DNA from 4 places in the Virgibacillus dakarensis genome. Region 3 is predicted to be linked to each of the others. Evidence: riboswitches for the same ligand, from Rfam matches in the RefSeq annotation. Region 3 holds a riboswitch; each other region holds the start of a gene.
What was found. A riboswitch is a leader RNA that binds a small molecule or an ion and turns the genes downstream of it on or off. The one in region 3 is predicted to bind cobalamin.
Positions count from the first base shown of each region.

Region 1 (7,716 bases), on a different contig from region 3:
TGATTTAAACGAACCAAAATCAGAATATGAACTTAATAACGGAACAAGGGTAGTCATTGATGAGTATTATCCTGATTATGCTGAGGAAGATGGGCAAGCAATTTCAAAATCCAAATATCCGAGAAATCCGGCTTTCGAATTGTCGGTTTATCCACCCGACAGTGACAAAGCAGAGAAGAGCTTTGTTGGTATAGGTAAAAATGACCCGATGACAAAAGGGAATCAATACAGGCTTGGACTGGCCGGCTATGAACTTCATGATGTTAGTGGAATTCAGGTGAAAAAAGATTACACCCTTCCATTTTTTATTCTTGGAGCAATCATCTTTATGATTGGTGTAGTTCAAGGTATGTATTGGCATCATAGAAGAATTTGGATTCATCCGAAAGATAACGGATTGCTTGTGGCTGCCCACACAAACAAGAACTGGTTTGGGATCAAGAAAGATATTGAAAAAGCCATTGAAGGAACCAATATTAATATGGTGGTTGATCAACAGGAATTGGAAGATTGATGGATTAGAAAAGTGCAGCGGGTCAGCGCATTTCAGGTATAAAGGAGGATTTTTATGGATTATTTAAAGATTAGCAGCTCAGCGTTATATACCGCATTTTTCCTATATTTGATTGCTACCATTTTCTTCGGAGCAACGATTAAGGACGACAAGAAAAAGCGGAATCAAGGGGTGTCAGGGATAATCGGAATCACCCTGACCTTGGTCGGATTTGCGGCACAGCTTGTTTATTTTGTGACAAGATGGCTCGCCAGTGGACACGCTCCCGTCAGTAATATGTTTGAGTTTGTAACATTTTTTGGTATGGGAGTTGTCTTGGCGTTTATTATCATTTACTTTATTTATCGGTTAAGCATTTTGGGATTATTCGCTTTGCCGATTGCATTGATTCTCATTGCCTATGCAAGTATGTTTCCGACGGAGATTTCGCCATTGATATCATCGTTGCAAAGCCATTGGTTATACATTCATGTAACCACTGTATCAATAGCACAGGCCATCTTGTCGATCAGTTTTGTAGCCGGTTTGATCTATCTGATTCGCCAAATTGATCAATCAACGGCAAGTAAACGTACATTTTGGCTCGAAGTTATTTTATTCGGGCTGTTCATTTTTATTGGATTTAGTGTATCAGGTGGTATATTCAAGGCCATGGATTATCATGCTGAGTTCCAATATATTGAACAAGGAAATGAAACAACAACCGATTATCAAATGCCTGCAATCGTGGGACCTCATGATAGTAAATTATTAACACAGGATGTTATGAAGCCATGGTTTGCAGCACCTTCCTGGATGCATGGGGCAGATGCGGGACGTAAATTTAATTCGGTTATCTGGTCTGTGTTTACAGGACTGATTATCTATCTCATTTTCCGTTTGATTAGCAGAAAAAGAGTCGGTGCTACCATACAGCCATTACTCAAAAAAGTTAGCCCAGATTTACTGGATGAAGTGTCTTATCGAGCCGTCGCAATTGGCTTTCCGCTCTTTACCTTGGGTGGCTTGATTTTTGCTTCTATTTGGGCGCAAGAAGCCTGGGGGCGCTTTTGGGGATGGGATCCAAAAGAAGTATGGGCGCTTGTAACATGGTTCTTCTATGCAGCGTTCTTACATTTGCGCCTTTCCCGAGGCTGGCATGGGGAAAAATCGGCTTGGCTGGCAGTGGGCGGCTTTGCGATCATTATGTTTAATCTGATTGCCGTAAACCTGATTTTAGCCGGTCTGCATTCGTATGCGTAGGTTTACAAATTACGGGAAATAACGTAATGTTTCTGAATGAGTTGTAAAAATGGTTCAGCGTTTTCTTATACTTTTTGCGCTCGTTCATTTATACTTTAAATAGGTATAGGTGGGGAGTGAATTTCATGGAAACAAATGCAAAAATTTTAGTTGTAGATGATGAGGATCGGATCAGACGATTGATTCGCATGTATCTGGAACGTGAAGATTTTGTTGTAGAAGAAGCAGACAACGGAAAGGCTGCCTTACAGCTAGCCTTAAATAATAATTATGATGTTATTTTGCTTGATATTATGATGCCTGAGATGGATGGGATCGAGGTTTGCCAGGAACTTCGCAAGGAAAAAACGACACCTGTCATTATGTTGACAGCAAAAGGGGAAGAAGCAAACCGTGTGCAGGGGTTTGAGGTCGGAACAGACGATTATATTGTTAAACCATTTAGTCCAAGGGAAGTAGTTTTACGGGTAAAAGCGCTGCTGCGCCGCGTTTCCGCTGCAGTGGTGAAAGAGGATGACTCCGTTCCGAAAAATTTGCTCGTATTCCCACATCTAACGATTGATAAAGACGCACATCGTGTCACCGCCGATGGGAAAGATGTCAGTTTAACACCGAAAGAATATGAGCTGTTATGCTTCCTGGCCAATAAACCTGATAAAGTATTTAACCGGGAACATTTGCTGAAAGAAGTATGGCAGTATGAATTCTTTGGTGATTTACGTACTGTTGACACACATGTAAAACGATTACGTGAGAAACTGAATAATGTATCAAAAGAAGCTGCGAAAATGATTGTAACGGTTTGGGGCGTTGGCTATAAATTTGAGGTAGATGATGCATAATGTTTTGGCGTAGCGTTGTAGGGAAACTAGCAGTAACAATATTATTGCTAGTTTCCTTTGTATTGTTTATTCTGACGATTTTACTGCTGGAGTTTTTTGAAAACTTTCATATCCATGAAGCGGAAAAGGATTTAATGCAAACAGCAACCAAAGTTTCCTATATGATTGAGCAATACAATAACGATGATTTACTTTATGAAACAACAGACCGAATCAAAGACCCATCAAGCAGGGTGGCTATTGTTTATCAGGATGATGGACTATGGGTTTCCCCTAGTAACAATGACAATTTATCCAAGCTGACCGAAAAATGGATTAATAATGACAAGGATTTATCCGGTGTCCTAACAAACCAGGAAAAAATAAGGAAACAAACCATCATCCCTGGAACAGATGTAGAAATTATGATTGTCGGTATACCTGTGTCAAATGATGAAGCCGTCTTTGTTTATCAATCATTGGATGTTGTTGACCAAACAAAAGCAGAGACAACAAAAATCATCTTTCTGGCGGCAGGCATTGCAATTATTTTAACAACCATTTTTGCCTTTTTCCTATCGACAAGAATCACCTCCCCATTGATAAAAATGCGGGAAGCCGCTTTTGACTTGACAAGGGGTGAGTTCAATACAAAAGTACCAATCTTAACCCACGACGAAATTGGGGAGCTGGCGATGGCCTTTAACCGAATGGGAAGGCAGTTAAAGTTTCATATTAATGCATTACGACAAGAGAAAGAGCAGCTATCCGGAATTGTAACTTCGATGGCGGATGGCGTTATCACAATGAACCGGAATGGCGATATGATTGTCACCAATCCACCTGCAGAACGATTTATCCAGGATTGGTATTTTGAAAATAGTCTCCCGGTAAATGAAGAAAATCGAAAGCTGCCGAATGAATTGAATCAGATCCTTCAAGAAGTTATTCATGGTGAAAAAGAGGCCTTGAAGGAAATCAGCCTACAGGGGCGAAATTGGGTAATGATCATGACCCCTTTGTACGATCAGACATATGTACGTGGAGCTGTTGCAGTCATCCGTGATATGACGGAAGAGCGCCGGCTGGATAAATTACGGAAGGATTTTATTGCCAACGTATCACACGAATTACGTACACCGATTTCCTTGTTACAAGGGTATAGTGAAGCAATAGTGGACAATGTTGCCGAGAGCCCTGAAGAAAAGAATGATCTCGCGCAAATTATTCATGAAGAAACACTCCGAATGGGCAGGCTTGTCAATGAATTGCTGGATCTTGCCCGAATGGAGGCAGGCCATATTCAACTGAATCTAGAAACTGTTGAAGTGGAACCGTTTATTGATCGGATCCTGAAAAAATTTAAAGGTATCGCGGATGATAATGATATTACATTAAACTTGACGAAGAAAATAACAAAACCGGTTGTCAATTGTGATCCGGATCGAATTGAACAGGTATTTACCAATTTGATTGATAATGCAATTCGCCATACGGGTCTTAATGGCTATGTAAATGTAACGGTGGAGTCAACGACTGCGGAACTGCATGTAATGATTGAAGATAGCGGAAGTGGTATACCAGAAGATGATCTGCCATTTATTTTTGAACGTTTTTATAAAGCAGATAAATCAAGGGAAAGGAATGCCAAGAAAAAAGGAACCGGATTAGGGTTGGCAATTGCCAAGAATATTATTGACGCTCATCATGGTACGATTTCTGTCCAAAGTAAATTAAATCAGGGAACCACGTTTATTTTTAAGGTTCCAGCAGATTTTAATGATTAGTAAAGATGTTCAACATAACCATTTTATGCTATCATTTTACAGGGAAAGACAACTGAATACATTTTATCGAAATTGGTGCACAAGCTTAAAAGGGAATCCGGTGAAGAACCGGAACTGTCCTCGCAACTGTAAGTGATGTACGAAATAAGGATATCCACTGTATCAAGTATATGGGAAGGCCTTAAAGTAGGTTATCATCACAAGTCAGTAGACCTGCCAATTTTGATTTGTTTCAATGCTTCGGGGGTATAAGTGATTGAGACGACCGATTCCATGTACTATATTTTTTCGTGTTTCGATTGTCTTATCAGCTAACTCTTATCAGGGTTAGCTTTTTACATTGATTAAAGAATACACAGGAGGTTGGAGACTATGAAGAAATGGCTTTTATATCTAGTATCATTCGTTGTAATTGGTAGTGTATTAGGTGGATGCGGTACGGGGGAAGAAAGCAGTGAAAAAGCTGCAACTAATGATAAGCAAACAGAACAGCAAAGCGGGGATCAAGCAGCAACCGAAAAAAATGAAGAAATGGTTACCATTACGATTTCAAAGGATAAAGAAACAGAATACATCGATGAAAAAAAGATACCAATTGAAGATGGGGCGGTATTGATTGATGTAATGGAGGACAACTTTGCGATTGAGACCGATTACGATGGGGGATTTATTACGTCAATCGAAGGGGTTGCACCGAAGAAGGATGAACAAAAGGCATGGATGGTTTTTGTTAACGGTGAAATGGCTTCAAAAGGTGTGAAAGATATTAAATTATCGCCTGGCGATAACGTATCCTTTGACTTGCAAGCATGGGAATGAGATAAGTGAATACGTATAAATTAACGTTGCTTGCATTACTTGCAGCACTTGCAGTCGCAGGAAGATACGCGTTTGCGTTTCTCCCCAATGTTCAACCTGTGACATCGCTTGTTATTATCTGCGGTTTATTTCTTGGTCCTGTTGCTGCAATTTTTTTAGCAGTGTTGACCACGTTTCTGTCCAATATGATGCTTGGTATGGGTATTTGGACGATTTGGCAGGTTGTGTCGTGGGCAATTATCGGGTTGCTCAGTGGGATTTTAGGGAAGCTTCCATATAAAATTCCATTATTAGTAATCGTGGTCTTTTCTATATTTTGTGGTTATTTTTATGGGTTTGTTATTTCATTGACAAACTATCCTATTACTGGAAAGTTCATTCCGTATTACTTGGCAGGATTGCCATTCGACACCTATCACGCGATTGGCAATGCCGTGTTTATGATCATGCTTTATCCGATACTAGCTCACTTTTTTAAAGGCTATATTACAAAACGATTATAAGATGATCTATAATACAAAATAGCTAACCTGACACAAGATTTGGGTTGGTATTTTGGCAGATAAGAAAAAACTTTCTTATCCTGCATAAGTGCAACTAAGGCATTCGCCCAAAAGCTTGGCGAATGCCTAGTTTTCTAATATTTTTTTTATTATACTTTAGAAAAACGTAACATTTTAACGAGCGCAGACGACTATATGGGTAAACGGGGGATCTCGATGAAGGTCGTTTTTGACGAACTGTATGATAGGTATCATCAGGATTTGTATCAATTTATATTTTATATGGTGAAAAACAAAGAAACAGCAGAGGATCTGATTCAGGAGGTTTATCTTAAAATTTTAAAATCCCTCGGTACATTCAAGGGGGACAGCAGTGAAAAAACCTGGATATTCGCCATTGCCCGCCATACAACGATTGATTATTTTCGCTCACAAAAACGGAAGCGAAACCGTATCTCTGAGTTTTTTGACTGGTATGGACAGGGGCATTTACTTGAGGATGAGGAGCCATTGCCCGATGAATTAGTCGTGCTTAACGATGAAATGCAAGCGATCTATCGGTGTCTTGATAAATGTACGATTGATCAAAGGAGTGTTTTATTATTACGGTACATAAATCAGTTTTCTATTCAAGATACCGCAGATATATTAGGATTCAGTATCAGCAAAGTGAGAACAACCCAACATAGAGGGTTGAATGTTTTACGAAAATATCTGACAGAAGATCAGAAAGGGGGAGATGCATCATGAAATCATCCAAAAAGGACGACCAGCATTTGCAGGATTTACTCAAACAGCTGCCATACATAAGCGATACAACGGATAAAGACGAACTGTTGGCACGCATCTCCCAGAAGCCAGCTGAAAAGGATTCACCGAAGCGTAAAAGGAATACACGCCATATTCCTGTTTTCGTTTCACTGCTAACCACTATTATTATCCTTGTGATCGTTCCGTTTGCCCTTTACAGCAGTTCGCCTACAGAAGAAAAAAGTTCATACAATGAGGCATCTGATCAAGCAACTTCCGTAGAGAGCGGACAACATGGGGATGAATCAGGCATGGTTGCGGAGGAGTTTGCAACAGAACAAGGCAGTCCAAAGACACTAAGCGATAAGCCTCTTGAAAGTCATGTGCTCCAGAATAAAGGTGAAAAGTCGATCATGTATGGTACCATTCAAGCAACGATTGGCAATAATGTGATCCCATTAGCTCTAGTTTTGCCTGAAACACAGGAAGGTATTGGCTTGGATGTGATCAAGGATTATTTGCAGGAGCAAAAATGGGGGATTGATGCTGAAACGTTTCAAACTGCAGCACAACCTGTAACGGATAAAGCAAGCTATTACTTATTCCGTGCTCCTGGTGCGGATAGAGGTTTTTTGATTCCCATCGATCTGAACACCCAGACATCGATTGCTGCTGCGTTAAATGAAATGAAACAAAATCGGGAAGCATCACATGTTTACCGCACCATCCCAACAGAAATTCAGTTTTCCGTATCAACCGAAAACCAGCTGGAAATTACGTTGTCCAATAATGCAGCACTGCCAAATACACAGGAAGGTATAACGATGATTGACGCTATATTGATGACAGCGAAAAGTTTCGGATATGCATACGTAACATTTCACAATACGAAGGTAAACCAAATAGGCGATTATGATCTTTCCAAGCCGATAAAGGTTCCAAAAGCTGTCAATCCGATTACGATAGATCGTTAAAAGGTCATCTCGTGTTAAAAATATGTACAGAAATGAACAAAATGACAGAATACTATTTTTTGACTTTCTCTCCAAAGCAAATTATGATAGTTGTAAATGGGATGAAATCTGATCAGGAATAGGATTTTAATGGATCAGGAACCTCATCTATAGTCACTTTCGCAGAAATATAATAAATAAGGGTGAGAATGACTACGCTTAGAGCTGCTTGGCATTATCATTAGGGAACGCTCATCAAGATTTTGCTCGTCAGATTATCCGTAACACCTTGGGGAGAAACGCGTTGGTCGCGGTAAATGCAGTCGC
Region 1 is NZ_LT732553.1:1,400,915-1,408,630, reverse strand. Features, by position in the region: gene resB (cytochrome c biogenesis protein ResB) at 1-514, shown strand, start outside; gene ccsB (c-type cytochrome biogenesis protein CcsB) at 569-1,756, shown strand; gene CZ382_RS07085 (response regulator transcription factor) at 1,882-2,598, shown strand; gene CZ382_RS07080 (ATP-binding protein) at 2,598-4,364, shown strand; cobalamin riboswitch at 4,421-4,599, shown strand; gene CZ382_RS07075 (DUF4430 domain-containing protein) at 4,737-5,183, shown strand; gene CZ382_RS07070 (ECF transporter S component) at 5,189-5,686, shown strand; gene CZ382_RS07065 (RNA polymerase sigma factor SigX) at 5,903-6,436, shown strand; gene CZ382_RS07060 (hypothetical protein) at 6,433-7,410, shown strand.
Region 1: it holds a riboswitch for cobalamin, as region 3 does, so the genes downstream of both, CZ382_RS07075 (DUF4430 domain-containing protein) here and CZ382_RS11060 (acyl-CoA thioesterase) in region 3, are expected to answer to the same signal.

Region 2 (7,716 bases), 830 kb from region 3:
GAAATTCCTCTACCGCTCCGCAAAAATAAGGGAAGAAGCTGTCACCCGTACCAAATACACCTGTCGTTAATTGTTGTGTATCGGCTGACTCAATTTGCTCATATAGTGCAAGCATTTCTCCAGGGATGGTGCCATTTGCCCAGGTATACGTACCAATCACAATCCCATCATAATCGGTAATGCAATTAAGCGGAAAATGCTTGACCGAAAAAAGGTCAACGTGAATAGAAGAGGCAGTAAATTGTTGTTGGATCATTTCCGCCAATTCTTCTGTATTACCTGTTACCGACGCGTAAACAACCGCAATTCGCAAAACTATCACCTACAATTCTTCAAACCCATTGGACTGGGTTACTTTGGAATATGTCCTTGCCTTTTGTTCAAAGAAGTCAGATTTCGTTTCATTGATCATTTCATCGCTAAATACATGGATCCATGGCATTGGATTTTTTCTTTCCTCGTAAAGATTTTTCATTCCTAATTGACGCAACCGTTTGTTGGCAAGATATTCGACATACTGATCAAATTCGGTCAAATCAATTCCTTCAATATCAGCTAAAATATGATGCGCCCATTCTTTTTCCAATTCTGTAGCATTGGTAATCGATTGATAGATATAATCAATATTTTCATCTGTATTTAACTCCGGATTTTCCGCAAGCAGGATCCGGATGAATTGGGTAATAAAGTACGTATGCTGCATTTCATCACGTTGAATATAACTAATCATCGTACTTGATTTCAACATCTTTTGCTGACGTGCCAGATTATAGAAAAAGGCAAATCCCGCATAAAAATAAATTCCTTCCAAATTGATCGAGTTCACGCCAAGTTTGAAAATATTTTCTGGTGTCGGATTATTTCTGAAGGTATCATAGGTATTTAAAATAAGCTGATTCCGCTTTAAAACAATCGGATCACTTTTCGCTTGGTCAAAGCGTTCATTTTGCTCTTTTAGTGGTACTAACGAGCTTAAAATATACGAGTATGATTCATTGTGAACCGCTTCTTGCTGGGATATTACAGCAAAAATAGCTTTAAAACTTGAATCCGAAACATAGTCCATCACCTGATTCATTGTTGGTGTTTGCAGACTGTCCAGCATCGCCAGCTGGGTATTGACCCGTAAGAAAATATCTTGTTCATTTTGACTTAATAAATCCCATTGTTTAATATCATCCTGCATATTTATTTCCTGAGCCTTCCAGAAGTTTGACAACAATGCTTGATATAAATCGTACATCTGCGGATAAGCGATATCATTCCAGTTTAATAGCCCAGAAGATTTTCCATTAATGATACCGGTCGATTTATTAGGAAATTCCGGGTTTAATAAATTGATTCGCTTTATCGGTGTATTGACAGTCATTTATTTTATTCCTCCCCTATTTAATCAAAACATTACCGGAGTATTTACGGAAAGAAATCAGCGATAGGCCGATTTCTTCCTGTCAAATCTGCAAACAGTTAATTGCGTCTCCTAACTATGACATGCTTCACATTCTTCTATCTCCGCCTGCGAAGTGCTTCTCACATAATACGTTGTTTTCAACCCTTGCTTCCAAGCGTCCATGTGCAGATTCAACAAATCCCTTGCTTTAATATCATGCCGGACGTATAAATTAAAGCTAATCGATTGATCGACATGACGTTGTCGCGCCGCATTTTGTCTAATACTCCAGTGCTGATCCAATTCATGCCGGGATCTGCGGTAAAAGGCATATGTCGTATGATCCAAATCTGGTGCTGTAACTTTGAATTTGAAATTTTTCTTTTCCTCGGCGTATTCTACAGCATAGATCGGATCAATCCCGTCTGTTGAGCCACCGATTTTCGCAGTCGATGAATTGGGTGCTACAGCCATTAGCCAACCGTTACGGATACCATGCTTCGCAACTTGTTCTCTCAGTTCCAGCCAGCGATCTTTATTGTACCCTTTCCGGTTAAAATAGGCACCCGTCTGCCATTCCGAACCTGAGAAATTACTGTATGCTCCCTTTTCTTTAGCAAGCTCCATCGATGACCTAATCGCATGATAGGCAATATTCTCATACAATTCATCCGCATATGCTACCGCTTGATCCGACTCCCAATAAATACCTTTCAGCGCCAATAGATGATGCCAACCAAAAGTTCCCAATCCCACTGCACGGTATTTCTGGTTCGTTACTTGTGCTTGTCCAACCATAATCGTGTTCAAATCAATTACATTGTCAAGCATCCGCATTTGGATCGCAATAAGCCGATCTAATACATCTGCCTCTACTGCACGCGGAAGATTAATAGATGATAGATTACAAACAACAAAATCCCCCGGTTTCCGTACAATGACAATATTTCCGTCATTATCCTGATATTCATTGGTAATCGCAGTTGCCGACATATTTTGCATAATCTCCGTGCACAAATTGCTGCAGTAAATCGATGTCCGGCCAATTCCACGTACATGTTTATTCGGATTCTGCCGGTTCGCTTCATCGCGGTAAAACATGTACGGTGTCCCGGTTTCGAGCTGTGCAACCATGATTCGTGCCATAATATCCATCGCCCGGTATGTTTTCCGGGGGAGCAATGGATGGTTTACCGCCTCCTCGTATTTTTCGGCAAAGTATTTCTGGTCTGTTTCGTCATAAAAGTCCTCTAAACCAAGTGCATTACCAAATTCATCTTTCCATCCCATTATCTGTTTCACCTGATGCGGACAAAAGGTGTGCCACTGGCCAATACTGCGGCCATTCTCATCAACTTCCTGCAGTTTTTCCATAAATAAGTCTGGCATCGCTACACCTGTAAAAATATCATGAGCTTTACGCCTTTCGTCCCCATTATTCGTTTTCAGATCAAGGAAGCCATTCATGATGTCCTTATGAAACACATCCAGATAAACTGCAACAGCTCCTTGACGCTGGCCAAGCTGATCAACACTGACCGCTGTATCATTCAGCAAACGGATCCAGGGAACAACACCAGATGAATTTCCTTTGAATTTTTTAATATCCGACCCAAGTGCCCGCACTTTTCCGTAATAAACACCGATCCCACCGCCATCTTTACTAAGTCTGGCAATATCCCAATTATTTAAATAGATCCCATCAAGTGAGTCATCAACCGTATCAATAAAGCACGAGGAAAGCTGACCAAAGCTTTTTCCCGCGTTGGCAAGTGTTGGTGTTGCTACAGTCATATACAGGTTACTCATTGCCCAGTAAGCTTCTTTTACCAATTCCAGTCGGTTTTCCTTTGGTTCGTGCTTCATCAATGTCATGGCGATAATCATGAATCGCTCTTGCGGCAGTTCATAAATCTGATGTTCATGGTCCTTTGTTATGTAACGGTCAGCAAGCAAAAACAGGCCGATATAATTAAACAATTGATCCCGTTCAGGATCGATTTCTTTTTCCAATGCTTTGATTTCGTCTTTTTCGTAAAAACAGAGCAGATCTTCTGCATAGATTCCTTTCTCTGAAAGCGTCCTGATTAGTTGATAAAAATCGCCATATTTTATGTCTTCGTTATAGCCGCGGTTTGTGGCCGCCTGCTGATATAATTCGTTTAAATACATTCTGGCAGCAACAAAAGTCCACCCCGGCTGATCCATCGCAATATTATTCAGCGCATAGAATAATGCCTGCTGGTTTGCTTCCTCTTTTGATACGTCTAAAGCCTTTATTTGTTGTGTGATGCTTGCTGTATCCAGATGATATTTTTGTGCAGCTGCATCCAGTTCGGCAATGATGTCATCCATGACTGAAGCTGTTTGTAAACTCATTTCTTCTTCCTCCCTTTTCCGATATATGTCCAAAACAAGTGCCCGAAGTCAACCCTTACTTTTTGAACATCCTTTTCCGGGAATTAAAAATCCACCCAATATTATTTGAGTGGATGAAACGACAGCACAACTAAACGAAGGGTAACTTGTCCCTACAGAGGTTGTTCAAAAGATCCAGTAAATAAAGACACATTTATCCTCCCTTTTGAACACACACCTACAGCACCATCATCCCATCTTCTCAATCCCCGAAGAAGCTGAAATTTCACCTTATACTAGACAGGTCTCCTGACTGATGCTTCCACCTACTCCTGATTCCTTCCCGTATACCACGTACACAGTGGATCTCTTCACTTTCGTCAGCATTTACAGTTGCGGGGGCAGTTCTGGACTTTCACCAGATTCCCAATTAAGCCAAACGGCATCTTAGCCTAGGTTAAAATACTATATATAGTTTTCTGGATAGTAGTTAATACAATATATTGTATTAATTGTGTAATACCAATACTAAATCAATTCTTCTGTTTTGGCAAGAGGTGAATTTACTTTTCCTCGGATTTATCGTCAATTCGTGATGATGTTTCTGCAGCTCGTGCAGATTTAAAACAAAGTCGCGAAGCTTTACTTCCCTTTGGATGCTGCTTTGTCTAAAGGGGCTTTTTAAATATATCATCAATCTCCAGTATATTATATTTCTATATTCAGTTTTATAGTTCTCTTCCTGGTTTGGCATCCTATAAATCCTACGGTTGGATAATTTTTATTGATTTTTGGTAAACTCCATCTTCATATTTGGTTTGCCATCATTGCTACTAAACCAAGACGGTAGGCAGCTGGGAATTTTTCCAATAGATTTTCATTATACTTATTAGTGAGTAAAGCCAAATTATAGGGCATAAGCAGCCAATAGATTTGTAAACATGTAGATGTATTATCGTACATTATTGACTTCAAGTGATTGTATGTCACTTTATGCTTTCTTTTTCTTCATCCAGGAGATAAATAACAACAAAAAAGGTACCGGATACAGGACAATCATGTATGTATATATGTTAATTGCTTCAGTAATACGAAAATGTTCTTTTGAAAGATAAAGGGTACCGAAAAAAGTAAGAACAACGAAAAAAGAAAACAGTATTCGTTTCACCCATTTCGAGGAATTTGCCGATACGCTCATATTGTAGGCAATCCGAAAATAAAGACTACAGCGGATATACGTACCGAATGTCATTAAAATCATGCCATAAATATCAAAGCGATCAATAAACCCCAAATTGATAATTCGTACAATTTCCGTTGCCGGATACGTAAAATTATCAGCTTGTCCTTGTCCAAAAATTGTAATGACGCCGGTTATTGTCGAAGTCATCATCAGTGCATTTAGCAATACCCCAATGATCCATAATAAAAACAATCGTTTTTCGTGAATGTTTTTGATTGGAACACATAATAACAACAATAGCTCAATCCAAATGCTTACAAGAATTAGAGTGCCCCATAATACTGGACCCCATCCAAACTCCAACAAAGGCTGAAGTTCACTCCAATCCTTTTTTGGAGTATCCATCAATGTAACGGTATGACCTGTAATCAAGCCAATAAGAGCTAACACACCAGCAGTTAATGCAATTCGTTTAATACCCTTAGTGGCTGCATAGAAGAAAAAGATTAAAAACCAGATGAGAATGGCCATTCGAGGCGTCTCAGGCAAAAAATCAATAAAAACAACATCAACCAAGGCAGAAAATGAAAATATTGTTAAAAATAAAAAATAGAGAATGAAAAGCCCGACAACAATTCTTCCAAACCATTTACCTAAAAGAAGGGCAAACATTTCGGAAATATTGATGCCCGGATGGTTCAAACGCAGTCGATAAATTGCATATGCAAATGCAAATGCGGCTGGAAGTGAGAGAAGAACGGAAATCCAAGCATCTCTTCCAGCAACATCGAGCATTATCGGGAGGATAAGGACATGTCCCATAACAGGAAGTGTCATGATTAATAAAAATAGCGTCTCCCATTTTGTTAACATATTTTTTTACTCCTTTATAATTATAAAGTTCATTTTGAAAATGGATAGGGGTTGTTGTATGGTTTTCGATGTTCACGAGGATCATTTTCGTTAATCAACCCTTCATGGGTAATGTTGGCATCAACATCGATAGATATCTTTGCATTAGCAAAGATATCATTCCATTCCGAATGAATAGTTTGCCACTGTTCTGGATATGTTCGATGTGTTTCTAATCCAATTTCAGTAATATCTGTTTCCAATTCTTTTTGTAATTTCTTTAATGTGGTATGAATTTCATTTTGAACGTGATGAGAGATCTTTTTTTCAATTTCTTTTAAGAAAGCTTCGTTAATTCTTTTTGTCGTCATATTATCTGAAAGTGTACCTTCAATCTTTGTTTGGATACCCACGTTTAACTGCCTTCCATTTAAAATCGGTTTCGTTTTTGTTTTTGCTTTCGTAATTTCTAAAGAAACTTTCTCGTTTTCATCGAGGGAAACAGTAATACTCCCACCCTCGACATGATTTAAGAGCCAATTCAGCCCCATCGTTTCTTCAGTGTTAAGCTTGCCCACCATTTGATTGTTTTTGATAACTGCTGTTCCGTCAATTGAGGTGACTGTTTGTTCACCTGCCTTTTTAATTGAAAGCATTGGTATGTAGCCATTAGGAATGGGTCCTTCGATTAACTTATAAAATTCACGAGAAGTTATTGGTGCATATTCAGCAATAAATTGTGTTTGCTCCAAAGCAGTCACAAGCTCAATAGAGGTAAGATTCTCATACAGGGTCGGCGTGTTCAAAATCTCGCTTGGATCTTCCTGCGTTATAAATAGGTGACTGTTTAAGCGAAACATTTGATCCCGTCTAACAGTGTCGAGTAAATGGAAAAAATTCCCTTTTGCTAACCTCTCGCTAACTATCCATGCACGAGCATGTCCGAATTGAAGGCGCCGTTTTGCATACCGAATCAATTCACGAGCTCCCTCAAGAAATGTATCAGCGTTTTTTTCTAGTATGATATGTTGTCCACTACCTTTACCCCCACCTTGACCTCCTTCTTGATTACTTGTTGGTTTAATGATTTCAACGCTTATTTTTAATTGTTCGTCTGACTTATCCAGACCAACTCCGTGGACGAGGGCTGTTTTATCAAGCTCTTGGTTGTTCCAGCAACCTGTTAATAAAAAGAGGCTGCAAATCATGATGAAGATCGTTCGTATCATTGTTTATCACCTGTTTTTGGTAATGACTTCATTCTTGTTGTGCGTTGATTTGGTATACTTTTTGGTCGCTGTTTCAGCAACTTCGTTGGAAAACGGATAATACCGTCCTTCCAATCTTGAAAGTGGCTTGGTGAAAAGGGTGTCATATAAGGAACCCCAAGTGATGTTAATGACACCATATGGGTTAACAGACCCAACATAGCCATACACAATCCATATGATCCGAACACGCTACTGGCAATGAACAAACCAATACGTATTAATGCAGTGACATCCGCGATTGGCGTAATGACGAAGGCGGCTATATAAGATATGGAAACTATAACAATTGTCGGGGCTCCGACAAGTCCAGCCGATACGGATACATCTCCCAAAATTAAGGCACCAACGATGCTTAAAGCAGATCCGAGTTGTTTGGGCAGTCTAACTCCAGCCTCACGAACAACTTCAAACATCAAGATCATCATAATGACTTCCATCGCAAGTGGAAACGGAACCGTTTCTCTTGCTTGAATTAGTGGTACAATCATATCTGATGGAATTAACGATTTATTAAAATTAAGGACAGAAATATATAAAGCAGGAAAAGAGATGCTGATAAAAAAAGCCAAAAAACGCATTAAACGAATGAATGAGCTATAATATGGACGAGAATTATAGTCCTCAATGTTCTGGAAACTTTCGAGAAACAAATGTGGAACATA
Region 2 is NZ_LT732554.1:1,134,974-1,142,689, reverse strand. Features, by position in the region: gene CZ382_RS15350 (flavodoxin domain-containing protein) at 1-322, opposite strand, end outside; gene CZ382_RS15345 (ribonucleotide-diphosphate reductase subunit beta) at 323-1,369, opposite strand; gene CZ382_RS15340 (ribonucleoside-diphosphate reductase subunit alpha) at 1,481-3,769, opposite strand; cobalamin riboswitch at 4,031-4,213, opposite strand; gene CZ382_RS15335 (GerAB/ArcD/ProY family transporter) at 4,740-5,804, opposite strand; gene CZ382_RS15330 (Ger(x)C family spore germination protein) at 5,834-7,012, opposite strand; gene CZ382_RS15325 (spore germination protein) at 7,009-7,716, opposite strand, start outside.
Region 2: it holds a riboswitch for cobalamin, as region 3 does, so the genes downstream of both, CZ382_RS15340 (ribonucleoside-diphosphate reductase subunit alpha) here and CZ382_RS11060 (acyl-CoA thioesterase) in region 3, are expected to answer to the same signal.

Region 3 (7,716 bases):
CATATACCTAATTGGTTCGGTCACTGTACTTATATCACTAGGCTTGAATCAATTTATCGCCGCACAAGGATTTGCTAAAACTGCTATGATAACAATATGTATAGGCGCAGCAGTTAACATTATTCTTGATCCGATTTTTATTTTCGGAATGAATATGGGAGTAAAGGGTGCGGCGTTATCCACTGTAATTTCCCAAACAATCTCTGCTGTATGGGTTTTATGGTTTCTTACCTCAAAAAAAGCACATTTGCGACTGCGATTTGAATACATACGCATCGATTTTAAAATAGCAGGCGGTGTACTAGCTTTAGGGCTTTCACCGTTCATTATGCAATCAACCGAAAGTCTTATTCAAATTGTATTCAATACCTCTATTGGTAAATATGGCGGAGACCTTTACGTTGCTGCAATGGGAATCATGAGTGTCCTCATGCAACTATTTACATTGTTGTTGAATAGTTTTGCACAGGGGGCACAACCAATTATCGGCTATAATTACGGATCAGGTGACCATGATCGAGTGAAGTCCACTATAAAGTATTGCAGCCTTTTTTGTGGAATGTTTGGATTGACTATATGGAGCGTATTTACTTTTCTACCACAGCTTCCGATTATGGTTTTCACTAATGATCCCGAATTAATCAGGCTTACTACGAAGCTTATGAAAATATTCTTTTTAGGTACTTCTATTTATGGGGTACAGTTAGCATTTCAGCAAGTATTTATCGCTTTAGGGCAAGCACAAGTTTCCATTTTTATCGCTGTACTTCGAAAAATTATTTTGCTTATTCCATTGGTATACCTGCTTCCGATGGTTATTTCTCCGAAAACAAATGCCGTGATTATCGCGGAGCCGATTGCAGATTTCTGTGCCGTGATAACTTGCTGTGTTTTATTTGGACTCAAAGTAAAACAGCTTCTCAAAGGAGCCAAAAAATCGATAGCGGAGTCACCTTAGCCTTTATGTAGTAACAAAAGAAAAGAGTCCAGTTTCTTTATTTGAATATAGAGAAGTTGGACTTTTTAAATTGAAATTTACTTAACGTTGTAAATCCGCATTTTCCTAAAGCTACCCCAATCAGCAATAAATTTTTCTGGATTCCCGGAATAAGATAGTCATATCCTTTTCTCTACTATACTATGGAAAGCATAAACAGGTTGATAATAGCCTTTGGAGTCTAAGTAGTAGTCTCTATTTTATGGATATGCAGGGTTTCTATCAATTTATTCTGAGAATAATATTTAAATTCCCCTTCTAAAACAGTCATGGGCTTATCAGCAAATTGACAAACGACTTAATCAATTGTCAAAGGATATTTTTAAAAGACATATACAAACAGAGGGGATGTCATAGTCGAAGTTGTAGAAACCAATGCTGTATGCTCTACCATTACATTGTTGCCTGATTATAGGACAGACTTCGGCAAGCTTGTCGAAGGGAAATAGTATATTTAAATAGTTTGTGATGACCATTATAAAAATTAAAGTGAAGCGACCACTTCACTTTAATTTTCATGAAAAACAAGCTTTCTTTTCTCCTTCACCAGATTCACCCTTGAAAACATAACGGCATAAAAAATTGTGAATAGAATGTAGGTTGTCCCGACAAGAAAGCTTAGCATTCTTGGTTCAAAGATTTCCAACAGATAACCGGCAACTCCCATTGATATGCCAAGCATTGTATTGGTCATCATTTGGGTAATTCCGAAAAATGATCCTTGCCGCGGTTTGGGTACAATCTTCATGATCAGCGTGCTTAAGCAAATATTACTGATTCCACCGGCAAATGTAATAAACACAACGATAATGAGCGCCAATGAAAAGACAGGGGCGATACTTAAGAGAAGGTGTCCACAGCCCTCAAGTGCAATGAATACAATGATAAGTGCAACTAGCTTCCGTTTCAGTAGATTGGATAAAAAGGAACTAATGATAAATCCCAGCCCAAGAGAGGCATAGATAAACCCAACGCCAAGGTCACCCATGTGGAAAATGTCCAGTGCATATACACTTATCAGAACATTATCAATCCCGTTTGCTATAGGCATCGTAATCTCGATAATGATAAAGATTAGAAGTACAGAAGATCCCTTGATAACCCCCCATATAGAACTGGATTGTGCAGGATTTAAGCTCTCTGTTTTATTCTTAACAGCTGCCGGGATGGTCATGTTAACAATAAATAAAGCTGATAAAAGATAGGATAGACCATCTAAAAGAAAAGCCAGGTTTAAACCAAAAATATAGGAAATAACCCCGCCACTGCAGGAACCAACAACAAGAACAACGCCGACCATAATTTGTTCCAGTGCATTTATATAGAGCAACCGATCTTGTTTTACTAACGCAGGGATGGCAGACATCCTTGTTGGTGAATAAATTGCTTCTCCAGCGGCAAGGAAAAATGCACTTGTGTATACGATCCATAAATCATCTGCACCCTGAACGAGGATTGGCGATATCGCAAAAGGAATTCGGATAATGTCCATCACGATCAGTATCTTCCTTTTGGAAAAATGATCGGCCAAAAACCCGCCGATGGGAGCTAGCAATAAAAATGGGGCCATCCTTATTGCGAAGAGAAGCCCAATTGCCCCTCCCGAACCGGTAACCTGATAAAGTAACGTCAGAACAGCTACCTGACTGAAGCGGTTGCCAATCCCATTCATAAAGCCTGACCAAAACAGTTTTTGATAATTTTTTTCCTGCTTCCATACGGTCCAATTCTTCATTATTATCACCTTATTTTAATTTCATCTAATTTCATATATATCTAATTAGCTTTGTAAAAAAATTAGCTGACTAAATCAGCCATATTTCTTCAGGGTTTAATTCGTACTGGCCATTTTGTCTATTCATAAACTGGCACATGATAAATTCCCTGCGAATGGTTGCATAATCATCATGAAATTGCTTAATGTGCACATTTATTTCCTCTTCACTGTATGTTTTGCCTTTTTCCAGGCCTTGTACCAGGTGTTCCAAAATGATTAGTTTTTTCTTGCGCTGGGCGGGAATCGTTTTTAACTTCCCATTATCGTCAAAGAAGTTTTTGACGACATTATACTTTTCTTTATCATCAACCTGAAAAGGCTCCATTTCTTTTTCTCCCCCGATCTTAAGAATTGCCTGCGCTAAAAATGCTAATTTCTTTTCATTCAAATGAAAGTAGATCGTATTTTTGTCGCGCCTTTGATAAATGACATCAATTTCCCGAAGCTTGGTAATATGGTATGAAATCGTTGGTGGCGTTAAACCGAGTTTACCAGCAATGGCCTGCCCATGGAGTGGTCCATCTTTTAACAAGGCAATAATTTGAATGCGCGTTTTGTCGCCAATGGTTTTATGAAAATTTACAATTCGATCAAGCTGCATTTAGGAAACCTCCAGTTGATTTATCTAATTAGATTTTAATCTAATTAGATAAATATAACAATAGTTTATGTGGAATTTCTGAAAATAAGTGATTAGAATAAGTGGTGATGGATTCCGGGAAAGCTTCCGGATTAAAGGATAATCCTAATGGTCGCGGCTCAAAGACCCAAATTCAGCACATCTTGTTCCCCGCTCACTTCGGTAATGAACTGCAGAACATCAATGGAAAAAGGACAACACATCAACGTAAAAGTGCAAATCATCGATTGAGAACTGTCAAACATCACGTAAAAATGCAAGTTATGGAATTGTTCCGTGAAAATCACTATCTTACTAAAAAAGGTGATATAATCAAGAAAATGGAATACTTTTTGCCTTATGGTGACTTGTGTTGCAAGTTGAAAAGGGAAGCTGGTGAAATTCCAGCGCGGTCCCGCCACTGTAATGAGGAGAATCCTTTGATTACCACTGTTTCAGATGAGAAACGGGAAGGGAAGAGATTTGTCGATTCTAAGCCAGGAGACCTGCCATGGGGAAGAGCATTCAATCCTACGGGAAATAGGAGGGTGTTGCGCTTTCTGATTTTATGTATCTTTATTTTTTGTGCGCATTTTTAACATCTTTCTATTGGAAGGTGTTTTTCATTTTTAAAGGAGGATATAAATGTGGAAAAAGTAGCTATACAGGATTCTAAAACTATTCAAACCCGTTTAGTACTTCCGCCAGATACCAATCACTTGGATACGATGTTTGGTGGAAAAGTACTGGCTTATATCGATGAAATTGCTGCATTAACAGCGATGAAACATGCCAAAAGTGCTGTGGTTACGGCGTCTATTGATTCCGTTGATTTTCTTTCTGCGGCCAAGGTTGGGGATTCCTTGATGTTAGAAGCATTTGTTACCTATACTGGGACAAGCTCGATGGAGGTTTATGTAAAAGTTACAGCACGTGATTTAATTAAAAATGAGGAAAGACTTACAACTGAATCTTTTCTTACCATGGTTGCTGTTGACCAGGAAGGAAAGCCAATTGCGGTTCCGAAAGTTTATCCTGAAACAGAGGAAGAAAAAAGATTATACCGTACAGCGCCATCAAGAAAGGAGAATAGAGAAAAACGGGCAAAGATACGCTGATTCGAAATAACTGAATCAGCGGAAGGATTCTCTATTCCGCTCAATAATTTGCTTGAGCAATTTACAGAATTTATTTTCGTCCTCTGCTGTAAATGCTTTGGGTCCTTTCGTTCGTTTTCCGCCTTTTCTGGCCATAGCACTTTCGTAACGTGTTTGCAAGAGTTGATCAATGTTGTCGTTCGTATAGGCAAATCCCTTATGGTGCAGAACAATACATCCTTTAGCTAACCCTAGCGAGGCGAGGCCGTAATCCTGTGTGATAATGATGTCGTTTTTCTGTGCCAATTTCATGATCCGGTAATCAGCAGCGTCAGCGCCAGTGTCGACATAGATCGTTTCGACCCCTTGCGCTTCTCGAGTATTCGAAAAGTGGGCAAAGCTTTTTACGAGAACGACAGGGATATTCTCAGCTTTTGCGATGGAAATGGTTGCTTCTTTTACTGGGCAGGCATCGGCATCGATATAAACTTTCATTAAGTTCTCTCCTGTATGGTTTGTTATTGATAATGATAGCAGAAATTGCGTCGAAGCTCTAGGCATTAAGTACTTGGTGTTTTGCTTAATTCTTTGAATAACGGCTTATTTTTGACTTTTATTTTTATGTTTTTCTTTTAATTTGATCTGGGCTATCCAGTCATCGATTTGTTTCTTTGTCCAGCCGGCTTTTTTTCCAATCATAACAACGGGATCAGGTAATTTATTCCGGCTTTTGTAGACAGATAACTCTCGTGTACTGTATTCTATCCCCTCTTCTTTGGCAAAATCAGAAATTTCCTTTAGACCATAGTATTGCTCCGGTTTTTTAGCTACCATAAAATCACACCTCTATTACAATTTTTATCTTTTTAGTTGCTTCTTCTTTTTGTTTTATAAATAATGGTTAAGGTTGTACAGCTGATGAGGATTGAAGCAATTGAAATGATGAAAGTAGCCGTTTGCATCAGATAACCTCCTTGACAATTTTATTATATTGAGGGTATGATATGAATATAATAGTGGTGCAGAGAGGGGTTTCCCCCTGACCTCAATGGTTGTTATTAGAATCCTTTTCCGGTTGGGACGGCGAAGGATTCTTTTCTTTTCGGCTATATAGGTTACGGTACGTTGTTACAATTTCAGTAACAAGCCCAACGACTGACGCAGCCAGGCCTATTATGGCCGTTAGAAGTAAAATCATCTCCACTATTTTTCACCCCCCTTCATAAAGGGGTAGGGCACTTATCATACCCTCTATATAAACATAACCAATTACGTTGACTAAATCAACAATGAATTGTTAGAAAAAAATTAACGATATTTTAAATAAGCGTGCAGTCTGTTCGTACCAAACTGCACGCTTATTTAGTTGTTTGTTTTTTTACTACTTAGGTTTATTCTCTTTATCAAGCCATGCTGCCCCCCTTACAAAATATGTTCTTCCAAGCACCTCTCATCAAATTTAAAATTTATCACATAATAATGTACCCTTTACAATAGTGTACGACATACACTATAATGAAAACAGGAGATGATGACATGAGCGATGCAAGTGAACAGATTGATAAATTAATGCAGGAATTACGACGTGGGACGATTACGATTGGTGTCCTTAGCCAGCTATCCGAACCGCAATATGGATACTCTCTTGTTTCCAAGTTAGGGGATAAGGGGATTGACGTTGAGCCTGGTACATTATATCCGCTGTTAAGAAGGCTGGAAAAACAAGGATTGTTGGAAAGCAAGTGGGACACGAATGAAGCTCGTCCTCGAAAGTATTATTTATTAAGTGCAACAGGAAAAGAAGTGTATGATCAGCTTTGTGTTGAATGGAGAAGTATTGTTTCAAGTTTAGATCATTTAATTAATGAACATGGAGGAATGTAAAATGGAGATGGTTGAAAGGTATATTTATGCGGTAACACAAAAACTTCCGCCTGCACAACGGGAAGATATTGCAGTAGAACTTCGGGGTTTAATTGAAGATATGCTAGATGAACGCGTTCAGGATGAGGACGTTACTGACGGTGACGTGGAAGCGGTATTGCTAGAGTTAGGGGATCCGAAGTTTTTAGCAGCAAAATACCGGGGGACAAAACGGTATCTTATTAGTCCAGAGTTTTATGATTCATACATTTCCGTGTTAATGATCGTATTAATATCAATTGGAATAGCAATGAGCATTTCTTTTGCAATTGAAGTAATTATTGAACCGGTTGGAATTCTCGATCATTTTGTAGATTTCATTGTTTCTGTTATTCTTGCAATTCCTCAAGGTTTTGGCTGGGTAACAATAGTATTTGCGATAATTGATCATGCTGGGGTAAAATCCGAAGATATAAATAAAAAGGGTTCAAAATGGAAACCATCTAATCTTCCGGAAATTCCGGATCGTAAAAGACAAATTAAGCGAAGTGAGCCGATTGGCGGGATAATCTTTTTAGTATTAGTAATGGTATTGTTTGCCTTCTCAAGTAACTATATTGGGGTTTTTAGATTCCACGACGGAGGATTTACTATCGTTCCATTTTTAAATGAGGAGACTTTTTCAAGTTATTTCCCATTTATCATATTAGTATTGGGATTAGGAATCTTAAAAGAATGTCTCAAGCTTATTTCCGGGAAATGGACGGTTAAACTTGTTGTATATAACACGTTGATCAATGTGGTAACCTTTGTACTGGTTTTGGTTATGATAGCAGGACCGGAATTTTGGAATCCTGATTTTATGACGGAACTAACGCAATCTGGTATTGTCACGGAGCATAGTGAGGAATTCGAAACAATAAGTAACATTTGGGAATGGGTGACTTCATCCATATTATATATTCTCATTATTGGATTAATTTGGGATGCTTTAAGTGGATTATTTAAAGTGTATAGGCATTAGAGTGAAATGTAACGTTATTGATTAAAATTTGTTCTCCAAGAACCAGAAGTAATTGCACTGCTAAAATGGTTAAGAAGTGGTACTATGATAGATAATTATAGTACAGTATCAATTAGAGGACTCTTCGGGTTTAATTAGGGGGAAATATAAAGTGAACTTTCATATTGGCCCAAGGATGATGAAAACTGGCTTGGCTGTTACGTTGGCGATAGTGATAACAGAGGTATTGAATTTTGAGTTTGGCTTGGTCGCTGTTATAACAGCAGTAGTTGCAATGCAGCCCTCGATCATGCGCTCTGTTACGTATATTAAAGAGACGGCTCTTTCCACACTTATCGG
Region 3 is NZ_LT732554.1:300,904-308,619, reverse strand. Features, by position in the region: gene CZ382_RS11075 (MATE family efflux transporter) at 1-958, shown strand, start outside; gene CZ382_RS11070 (MFS transporter) at 1,506-2,732, opposite strand; gene CZ382_RS11065 (DUF2087 domain-containing protein) at 2,803-3,375, opposite strand; cobalamin riboswitch at 3,738-3,921, shown strand; gene CZ382_RS11060 (acyl-CoA thioesterase) at 4,041-4,511, shown strand; gene CZ382_RS11055 (YaiI/YqxD family protein) at 4,527-4,985, opposite strand; gene CZ382_RS11050 (hypothetical protein) at 5,091-5,324, opposite strand; gene CZ382_RS11045 (PadR family transcriptional regulator) at 6,027-6,374, shown strand; gene CZ382_RS11040 (HAAS signaling domain-containing protein) at 6,376-7,377, shown strand; gene CZ382_RS11035 (FUSC family protein) at 7,529-7,716, shown strand, end outside.

Region 4 (7,716 bases), 1.7 Mb from region 3:
CTGCTCGTGCATCTGTACGTGCTATAACAACGAGTGACGGGGCTACCTCCTTAATCGCTTTCACCTTCTGAACCATTTCCTCTTTAGAAACAAGCTGCTTCCCATTAAGATGACCACATTTTTTCGGAAGTTGCTGGTCCTCTATTTGTACTGCCGCGACATTGGCTTCGATCATTTCCCGAGCTGTACGAGCAACATTAAGAACCCCGCCAAATCCTGTATCAATATCAACAAGCACAGGTAAATTCGTTGCCCGAACAAGATCCCTCGCTCTTTCCGCCACTTCGGTCGAGGTCACAATCCCAAGGTCTGGAAGCCCTTTGCTTGCGGTGTATGCACCTCCAGATAAATAAAGTGCCTTAAACCCAGCATTTTTCGCAACTAGTGCTGCCATTGCATCATGGGCTCCAGGGATTTGCAAAATTGATTTTTCATTGATTAGCTCCTTAAACTGGTTTGCCAGTTCTGCTTGTGAGGCCTGTTGATCCACTATCCATGCCATACACGATGTCCTCCTTTACGCGTTAACAAATAAGTCCATAAATGCATTCACTTTGATAGAATTAATTTTATCTTGATCGAAACACACTTCCTCAATTTTTTCCCGTTGCTTCCAGGTGTAATGTGTTGCAAGATTGGCAGTAAATTTTTCTTTGATCTTCGGAAATGCCTCTTCTCTTCTAAACCGATGCCCTAAAGGATATTCACACTCCACGTTTGCAGTTGCCGTTCCGTCTTTAAAATAAACTTGGACAGCATTAGCGATTGAGCGCTTGTTCGGATTTAGATAATCGTTTGTATATTGTTTGTTTTCTGTTACCACCATCTTATCCCGTAATCTGTCAATTTTAGGATCAGCAGCTGCTTCATCTTCATAATGGTCTGCCGTAACATCACCATGTAATAGTCCAACCGCTGTTATATATTGGATACAATGATCCCGATCTGCCGGATTATTTAATGGACCTTTTTTATCAATAATCCGAATAGCCGATTCATGTGTGGTAATCATTATTTTATCAATCTCATCGAGTCTATCTTTTACCTCTGGATGCAGCTGAACCGCTGCCTCTGCAGCTGTTTGTGCGTGGAATTCTGCTGGGTAAGCGACCTTAAACAAGACATTTTCCATCACATAGGCATCGAACGGGCGACTCAATGTTAACGTTTGTTTATTAAATAAGACATCCTGAAACCCCCAACCAGAAGCGGTCAATGCAGATGGGTAACCCATCTCGCCTTTAACAGCCAACATTGCCAAAAATACACCTCTGCTCGTTGCATCTCCGGCAGCCCAAGATTTACGCGATCCAGTATTTGGTGCGTGTCGATACGTACGAAGACTTGCGTTATCAATCCAGGCGTTTGATAATGCATTAATGATTTCCTCGCGCCCACCGCCTAACATTTTTGTAACAACAGCGGTTGTTGCTATTTTCACATATAACACATGATCCAGCCCAACACGGTTTAAACTGTTTTCCAGTGCAAGAACACCTTGAATTTCATGTGCTTTAATCATCATTTCCAATACATCATGAATGGTAAGCGGATCCTTCCCTTTTGCTACCTGGACCTGGCTTACATAGTCGGCAACTGCCAGGATTCCACCCAAGTTATCGGAAGGGTGCCCCCATTCAGCAGCTAGCCATGTATCATTATAGTCCAGCCAGCGAATCATGGAACCAATGTTAAAAGCTCCCTTTACTGGATCAAGTACGTAGGAAGTACCGGGGACGCGAGTTCCGTTTGGCACAACCGTCCCAGGCACAACCGGGCCAAGCAGCTTCGTACATTCCGGATAGCTAAGCGCAAGAATTCCACATCCTAAAGTATCAAGCAAAACATAACGAGCGGTCGTAAATGCTTCTGTGCTTATAATTTCTTTGTTTAAAACATAATCGGCAATTTCCTCGAGTAGTACATCGGTTTTATTTGTTTCATCTACTTTAATCACAATCCTCTTCCTTTCTATCCTTTTTATGTGGCAGGTTACGTGAGCCTTGATTATCTCAAATGTCGGCATGGCGATTAACTGAATTTTGTCGGCAAATCCGAGACACGCTTTTCGTGACATCACCTTCCGATAGTCAAATCACAAATTAATACGGTTTGCCAATATAATGGACCCGTGGGCGAAATATACGATTATGCTGATGCTGTTCAATCACATGCGCACTTAATCCAACTGTTCGTGCACTGAAAAAGATAGGTGTATATAACTGAATTGGAATCCCGAGCAGCCAATAAACTGGAGCAGCGTAATAATCCAGGTTCGGATATAAACCTTTCTCCCGCTTCATCAACTTTTCCCCAGCCTCACACATTTCCAGTAATAAGAAATCTCCGTTCTTCTCACAAAGTTGCTTTAATGATTCCTTCATCATTAATGCTCTTGGATCCATTTTATTCATATAAACCCGATGTCCAAAGCCCATAACTTTTTCTTTTCGGCTTAGCTTTTTCATTAGTAATTCTTCAAAGGAAGCTGCTGAATCAACTTCACGCAACATGTACATGACAGCCTCATTGGCACCACCATGCAAATTACCTTTCAGTGACGCAACCGCCCCTGTTAAGGCACCATATAAATCCGATTGCGTTGATGCTATCACTCTCGCAGTAAATGTGGAGTTCGGCATTTCATGTTCACTATACAATAGAAGGGATCGATCAAAAATCTTCGCCTCTTGTTCGGTCGGAACCTTTCCAGTGATCATATATAAAAAGTTGGCACTATAAGCTAATTCCTGCTGCGGTTGAACCGGCTCCTGGTTATTTAGTATTCGATAACTATTTACTGTAATAGTAGGCAGTTTTGCCAAGAGATCGTATGCCCTGCTTTTATTTACCGCTAAAGAACGGTCATCAATCTGTTCATCATAACCTGCAAGTACGGAGATGCCGGTTCTTAAACCATCCATCGGGTGTGTTGCTTTCGGTAATGATTTAAAAACTGCGATTAGACCAGTCGGAACATCATATAACGCTTTCAATTTTTCTTCCAACTTTGTTTTTGTTGTTTGATCAGGCAGTGTGTCTTCAAGCAAAAGGTTCACAATATCCAAGTAGTCCTTATCCTTCGATAGCGCTATTAAATCATGCCCTTTAATCACGATTTTCTCTTTTTCGGTATCAAGCAATGAAATCGCTGTTTCTGCTGCAACTACTCCCGCAAGCCCTGGTACAAACTTAGCATCTGTTTTCATAAAGATCTCCTCCATCCTCTCCGTTCATTATGGACAAACTTGAAACCCCTTTCAAAAAAAGTAATAAGTAATATTTCTTTTTGACTAAAGCTTTTTGCGCATGGACAAATTTGCCTGTTGACAACTTGTAATTGAGAGGTTTAAGCAACGACGAAATCACTATTAATGCCACTTGCAAAGGGGGTTTTAAAGAAAATGCTCCAGATGGGTGTTAATTTGGGCCTTATAGTACGTGTTCAAAAAGTCGCCGAATGAGAAGCAAGAAGGTCGAGGCGGCGTAGCTTTGAGCACCGGAGTGTACATAAAAAGGTACATGAGGAGCGGAAAAGCAAGCCAACGAAGAGATTCGCCGCTTATCATTTGGTGCCTTTTTGAACATCCTCTTATACATTAAAAAACAACTCCCATATTGAAGTTGTAACATGCTTCGAGGGAGAAAATATATAAACATGCACATCTGTTTATTTGCACGTAACACGACTCCTCGCAGGTTGTTATTGGACATAAACAGGTCTCCCTGGTCATGGTCATTACCTTTGGCCCTTCCCATTTCCATACAAACGAATACAGTGCCTCGCTCGAATCGTTCCCATATAAAGTTTGCGGACAAGTTACGGATTTCGACCTGACTCCCCTTTAAACAATAAATAGAATGAATTTGCCGCACCTATATCCTAAACCTATTCAATTTGTCTCTTAGAGTATATCACTCATTTTTTAAGATTACAATAATTCTCATCTTAGATAAATAGCTGTTATCGATAAATGATTACCCCGTTTATTGGATAATCTAAGAATAAAATTGCACCGTCTTAAAGTCTTTGGTATCGTTATTACTATGTCAAAATTTTTCAGGGGGATTCATGAAGAAAGTTACAAGGGTTTTTTACATCACTTTGGTTTTAGTTATCCTGGCAGTAATATTAGGTGCGGGAGTTTGACAGTTTCACTTCCAAAAAAACACTGTAAGCCTTGTGAGGGCTTATTTTTTTGTCAAATTTTTAATTTTATTATTGAGTACTATTTAGTACTATGTTATATTAGACGTATCTAAAGGAAATGGAGGGATAGTGATGCGCATTAAAAAGAGTGTGTCCAAGAATTCCGTTTCCTATTCCGTCATCGAAAATGTCCGTGATATCAACGGAAAATCAACGACAAAAGTTGTGGAAGCGCTTGGAAATGAAAAGGAGATCCGTGAAAAACATCCGGGTGTGGATCCGGAGGAATGGGCGCGGGCCTATGCAAAAAAATTAACGGAACAAAAGAAACAAAAAAGCGCGGTCATTATCGCAAAATATAATCCGCGAAAAATCGTTGAGCACAATCAGCGACGCTCGTTCAATGTTGGTTATTTGTTTTTACAATCCGTTTACTACCAACTGGGTTTACAGCACACGACAAGGACCATTCAGGAAAAATATCAGTTTCATTATGACCTCAATGAAATCCTGTCTAAATTAATTTATATGCGTGTGCTGCATCCTACGTCTAAAAAGAACTCGTTTGAACAAGCGCAATCCTTATTAGAAGGCATTCAATGCGAGCCCCACCAACTGTATCGCGCGTTAGATGTGCTGAAAAAGGAAACAGATTTTATTCAACAAACGGTTTATAAAAACAGCTTGAAATTGGTCAACCGTCACAAAAAAATTTTGTATTACGACTGTACCAATTTTTATTTCGAAATCGAACAGGAGGATGGGGATAAACAATTCGGAATATCAAAAGAAAATCGGCCAAATCCGATAGTTCAAATGGGGTTATTTATGGACGCCTCTGGTCTTCCCCTTGCCTTTTCTATTTTCAGAGGAAATGACAACGAACAAGGGTCTCTTAAGCCTTTAGAAAAAAGAATTTTAAAAGACTTTGAGCTATCCCAGTTTGTTGTCTGTACGGATGCAGGCCTATCTTCTGAAAAAAATCGGATATATAACACGTTAGGCAAGCGTGGATTCATTACTACACAATCCATCAAGAAATTAAAAAAACATCTGAAAGAATGGGCACTTGACCCTTCTGGGTGGCATGTAAGGCCAGGCGATAAAGCCATTCATCTTTCTGATGTTGATGACAGTTCCGAAAATCAAACAACTTATTTCAAAGAGCGTTGGATTAAAGAAGGAAATTTAGAACAACGGCTTCTTGTCACTTTTTCACCAAAATATAAAAATTATCAACAAACCATTCGGGAGAGACAAATCGAACGAGCTCTGAAAAAAGTGAAAAAACCATCTTCTCTTAAAAAGAAAAGACCCAATGATCCTGCGCGGTTTATTCAGGCCCAGTATACTACAGGAGACGGAGAGGTCGCTAAAAAGGCCCATTTCTCAATTGATGAGGGATCGATTCAAAAAGAAGCAAAGTATGACGGGTTTTATGGAGTGTGCACTAATCTGGAATCTGATCCACTGGAATTGATTCGTATTAATCAACAACGGTGGGAAATTGAAGAAAGTTTCCGCATCATGAAAAGTGAACTAAAATCAAGACCTGTGTATGTACGAAAAGAAGATCGGATCGAAGCCCATTTTCTTACTTGTTTTCTTGCCTTACTAACCTATCGTATAGTAGAGCAAAAATTAGAAGAGGCATTCACTTGTCCCGCAGTCATTCAAAAATTACGAAATATGGAGGTAATGGAAGTTTCCGGTGAAGGTTATGTTCCACTTTATGAGCGGGATGAATTAACGGATAAGTTGCATAAGGTGTTTGGGTTTCGAACAGACTATGAAATTGTTCCGATAAAGGACATGAAAAAAATTTTAAAACAATTGAAGAAGACAAAATAGTACTCAACTTTTGATAGTAAAAAAAACCTTCCAAAACCTTTCAATAACAAGGTTTCGGGAGGTTTTACCCTTCAAAAACTGTCAAAGACGAGAGTATATCACTCATTTTTTAAGATTACAATAATTCTCATCTTAGATAAATAGCTGTTATCGATAAATGATTACCCCGTTTATTGGATAATCTAAGAATAAAATTGCACCGTCTTAAAGTCTTTGGTATCGTTATTACTATGTCAAAATTTTTCAGGGGGATTCATGAAGAAAGTTACAAGGGTTTTTTACATCACTTTGGTTTTAGTTATCCTGGCAGTAATATTAGGTGCTCTGTTTCCCGGGCAATTTGAGAAAATAACCGGCAACATTAAAGCATTTGTTGCGACATCATTTGGCTGGTATTACATGCTGCTTATGTCTGCCATGATTATTCTTTCTATTATCATTGCAATTAGTCCATACGGTAAAATTCGTCTAGGCAAGGACAAAGAGCGACCGGATTTTTCAACTCCTACATGGATAGCCATGCTGTTCTCTGCGGGGATGGGAATCGGGCTCGTGTTCTATGGTGCTGCTGAGCCACTATTTAACTATGCCCTTGATGCAGCAACAGAAAAAGTTGGTACGGATGCAGCCTTCAAAGAAGGTCTTTCCTATTCTTATTTCCACTGGGGAGTTCACATTTGGGCGATGTATGGCATTGTGGCACTAGCATTGGCATTCTTCCAATTCCGCAAAGAAGAACCGGGATTAATTTCGGCCACATTAAAACCATTGTTCGGAGAGAAAATGAATGGTCCGCTTGGGGTTTTAATTGATGTACTAGCAGTGTTTGCGACGGTTTTTGGGGTTGCAACCTCACTAGGCTTTGGGGCAGCCCAGATTAATGGGGGACTCTCCCATTTATTTGGTGTAGAAGTTAGCTTTTTCTCACAGTTTATCATTATTCTGATCGTAACAATCCTTTTCATTGCATCCGCTTGGTCCGGCTTAAGTAAAGGAATTAAATATTTATCCAATACAAACATGGTACTTGCGGTTTTATTACTAGTCGTTGTGATAATTGTTGGTCCGACATTATTGATTCTTGATATGTTTACTGAAACGTTTGGGCAATACATGCAGAACCTCATAGAAATGAGCTTCCGAACCGCACCACTTGAGGGAGATAATCGTGCCTGGCATAACAATTGGACAATCTTCTTCTGGGCATGGTGGATATCCTGGGCACCATTTGTCGGCATGTTCATTGCACGTGTATCTAAAGGAAGAACCATTCGTCAATTTCTACTCGGTGTAATGGTCGCACCAACATTATTTGTTTCCATCTGGTTTGCCGCATTTGGTACAACTGCTGGAGATGTACAAAACAGTGGTACTGACTTGACAAACTATGCAACAGAACTCGTATTGTTTAATATGTTCGATCAAATGCCGTTATCGTTCATTCTTTCCATCATTGCGATTTTGCTGATTGCGTCATTCTTCATTACCTCTGCCGATTCAGCGACGTTTGTTCTCGGTATACAATCAACGAACGGTTCCCTGATACCGCCGAATCAAGTCAAAATCATTTGGGGTATCGCTCAATCTGCCGTAGCACTAATTTTGCTCTATGTCGGCGGTTTAACAGCGATTCAGAACACCATTATCATCGCCGCACTACCGTTTTCATTTGTCATGATTTTAATGGTAATAGCATTGTTTAAGGCACTAAGTAA
Region 4 is NZ_LT732554.1:2,025,524-2,033,239, reverse strand. Features, by position in the region: gene prpB (methylisocitrate lyase) at 1-502, opposite strand, end outside; gene prpD (2-methylcitrate dehydratase) at 518-1,957, opposite strand; gene mmgD (citrate synthase) at 2,103-3,209, opposite strand; cobalamin riboswitch at 3,699-3,895, opposite strand; gene CZ382_RS19240 (IS1634 family transposase) at 4,283-6,001, shown strand; gene CZ382_RS19235 (glycine betaine uptake BCCT transporter) at 6,257-7,716, shown strand, end outside.
Region 4: it holds a riboswitch for cobalamin, as region 3 does, so the genes downstream of both, mmgD (citrate synthase) here and CZ382_RS11060 (acyl-CoA thioesterase) in region 3, are expected to answer to the same signal.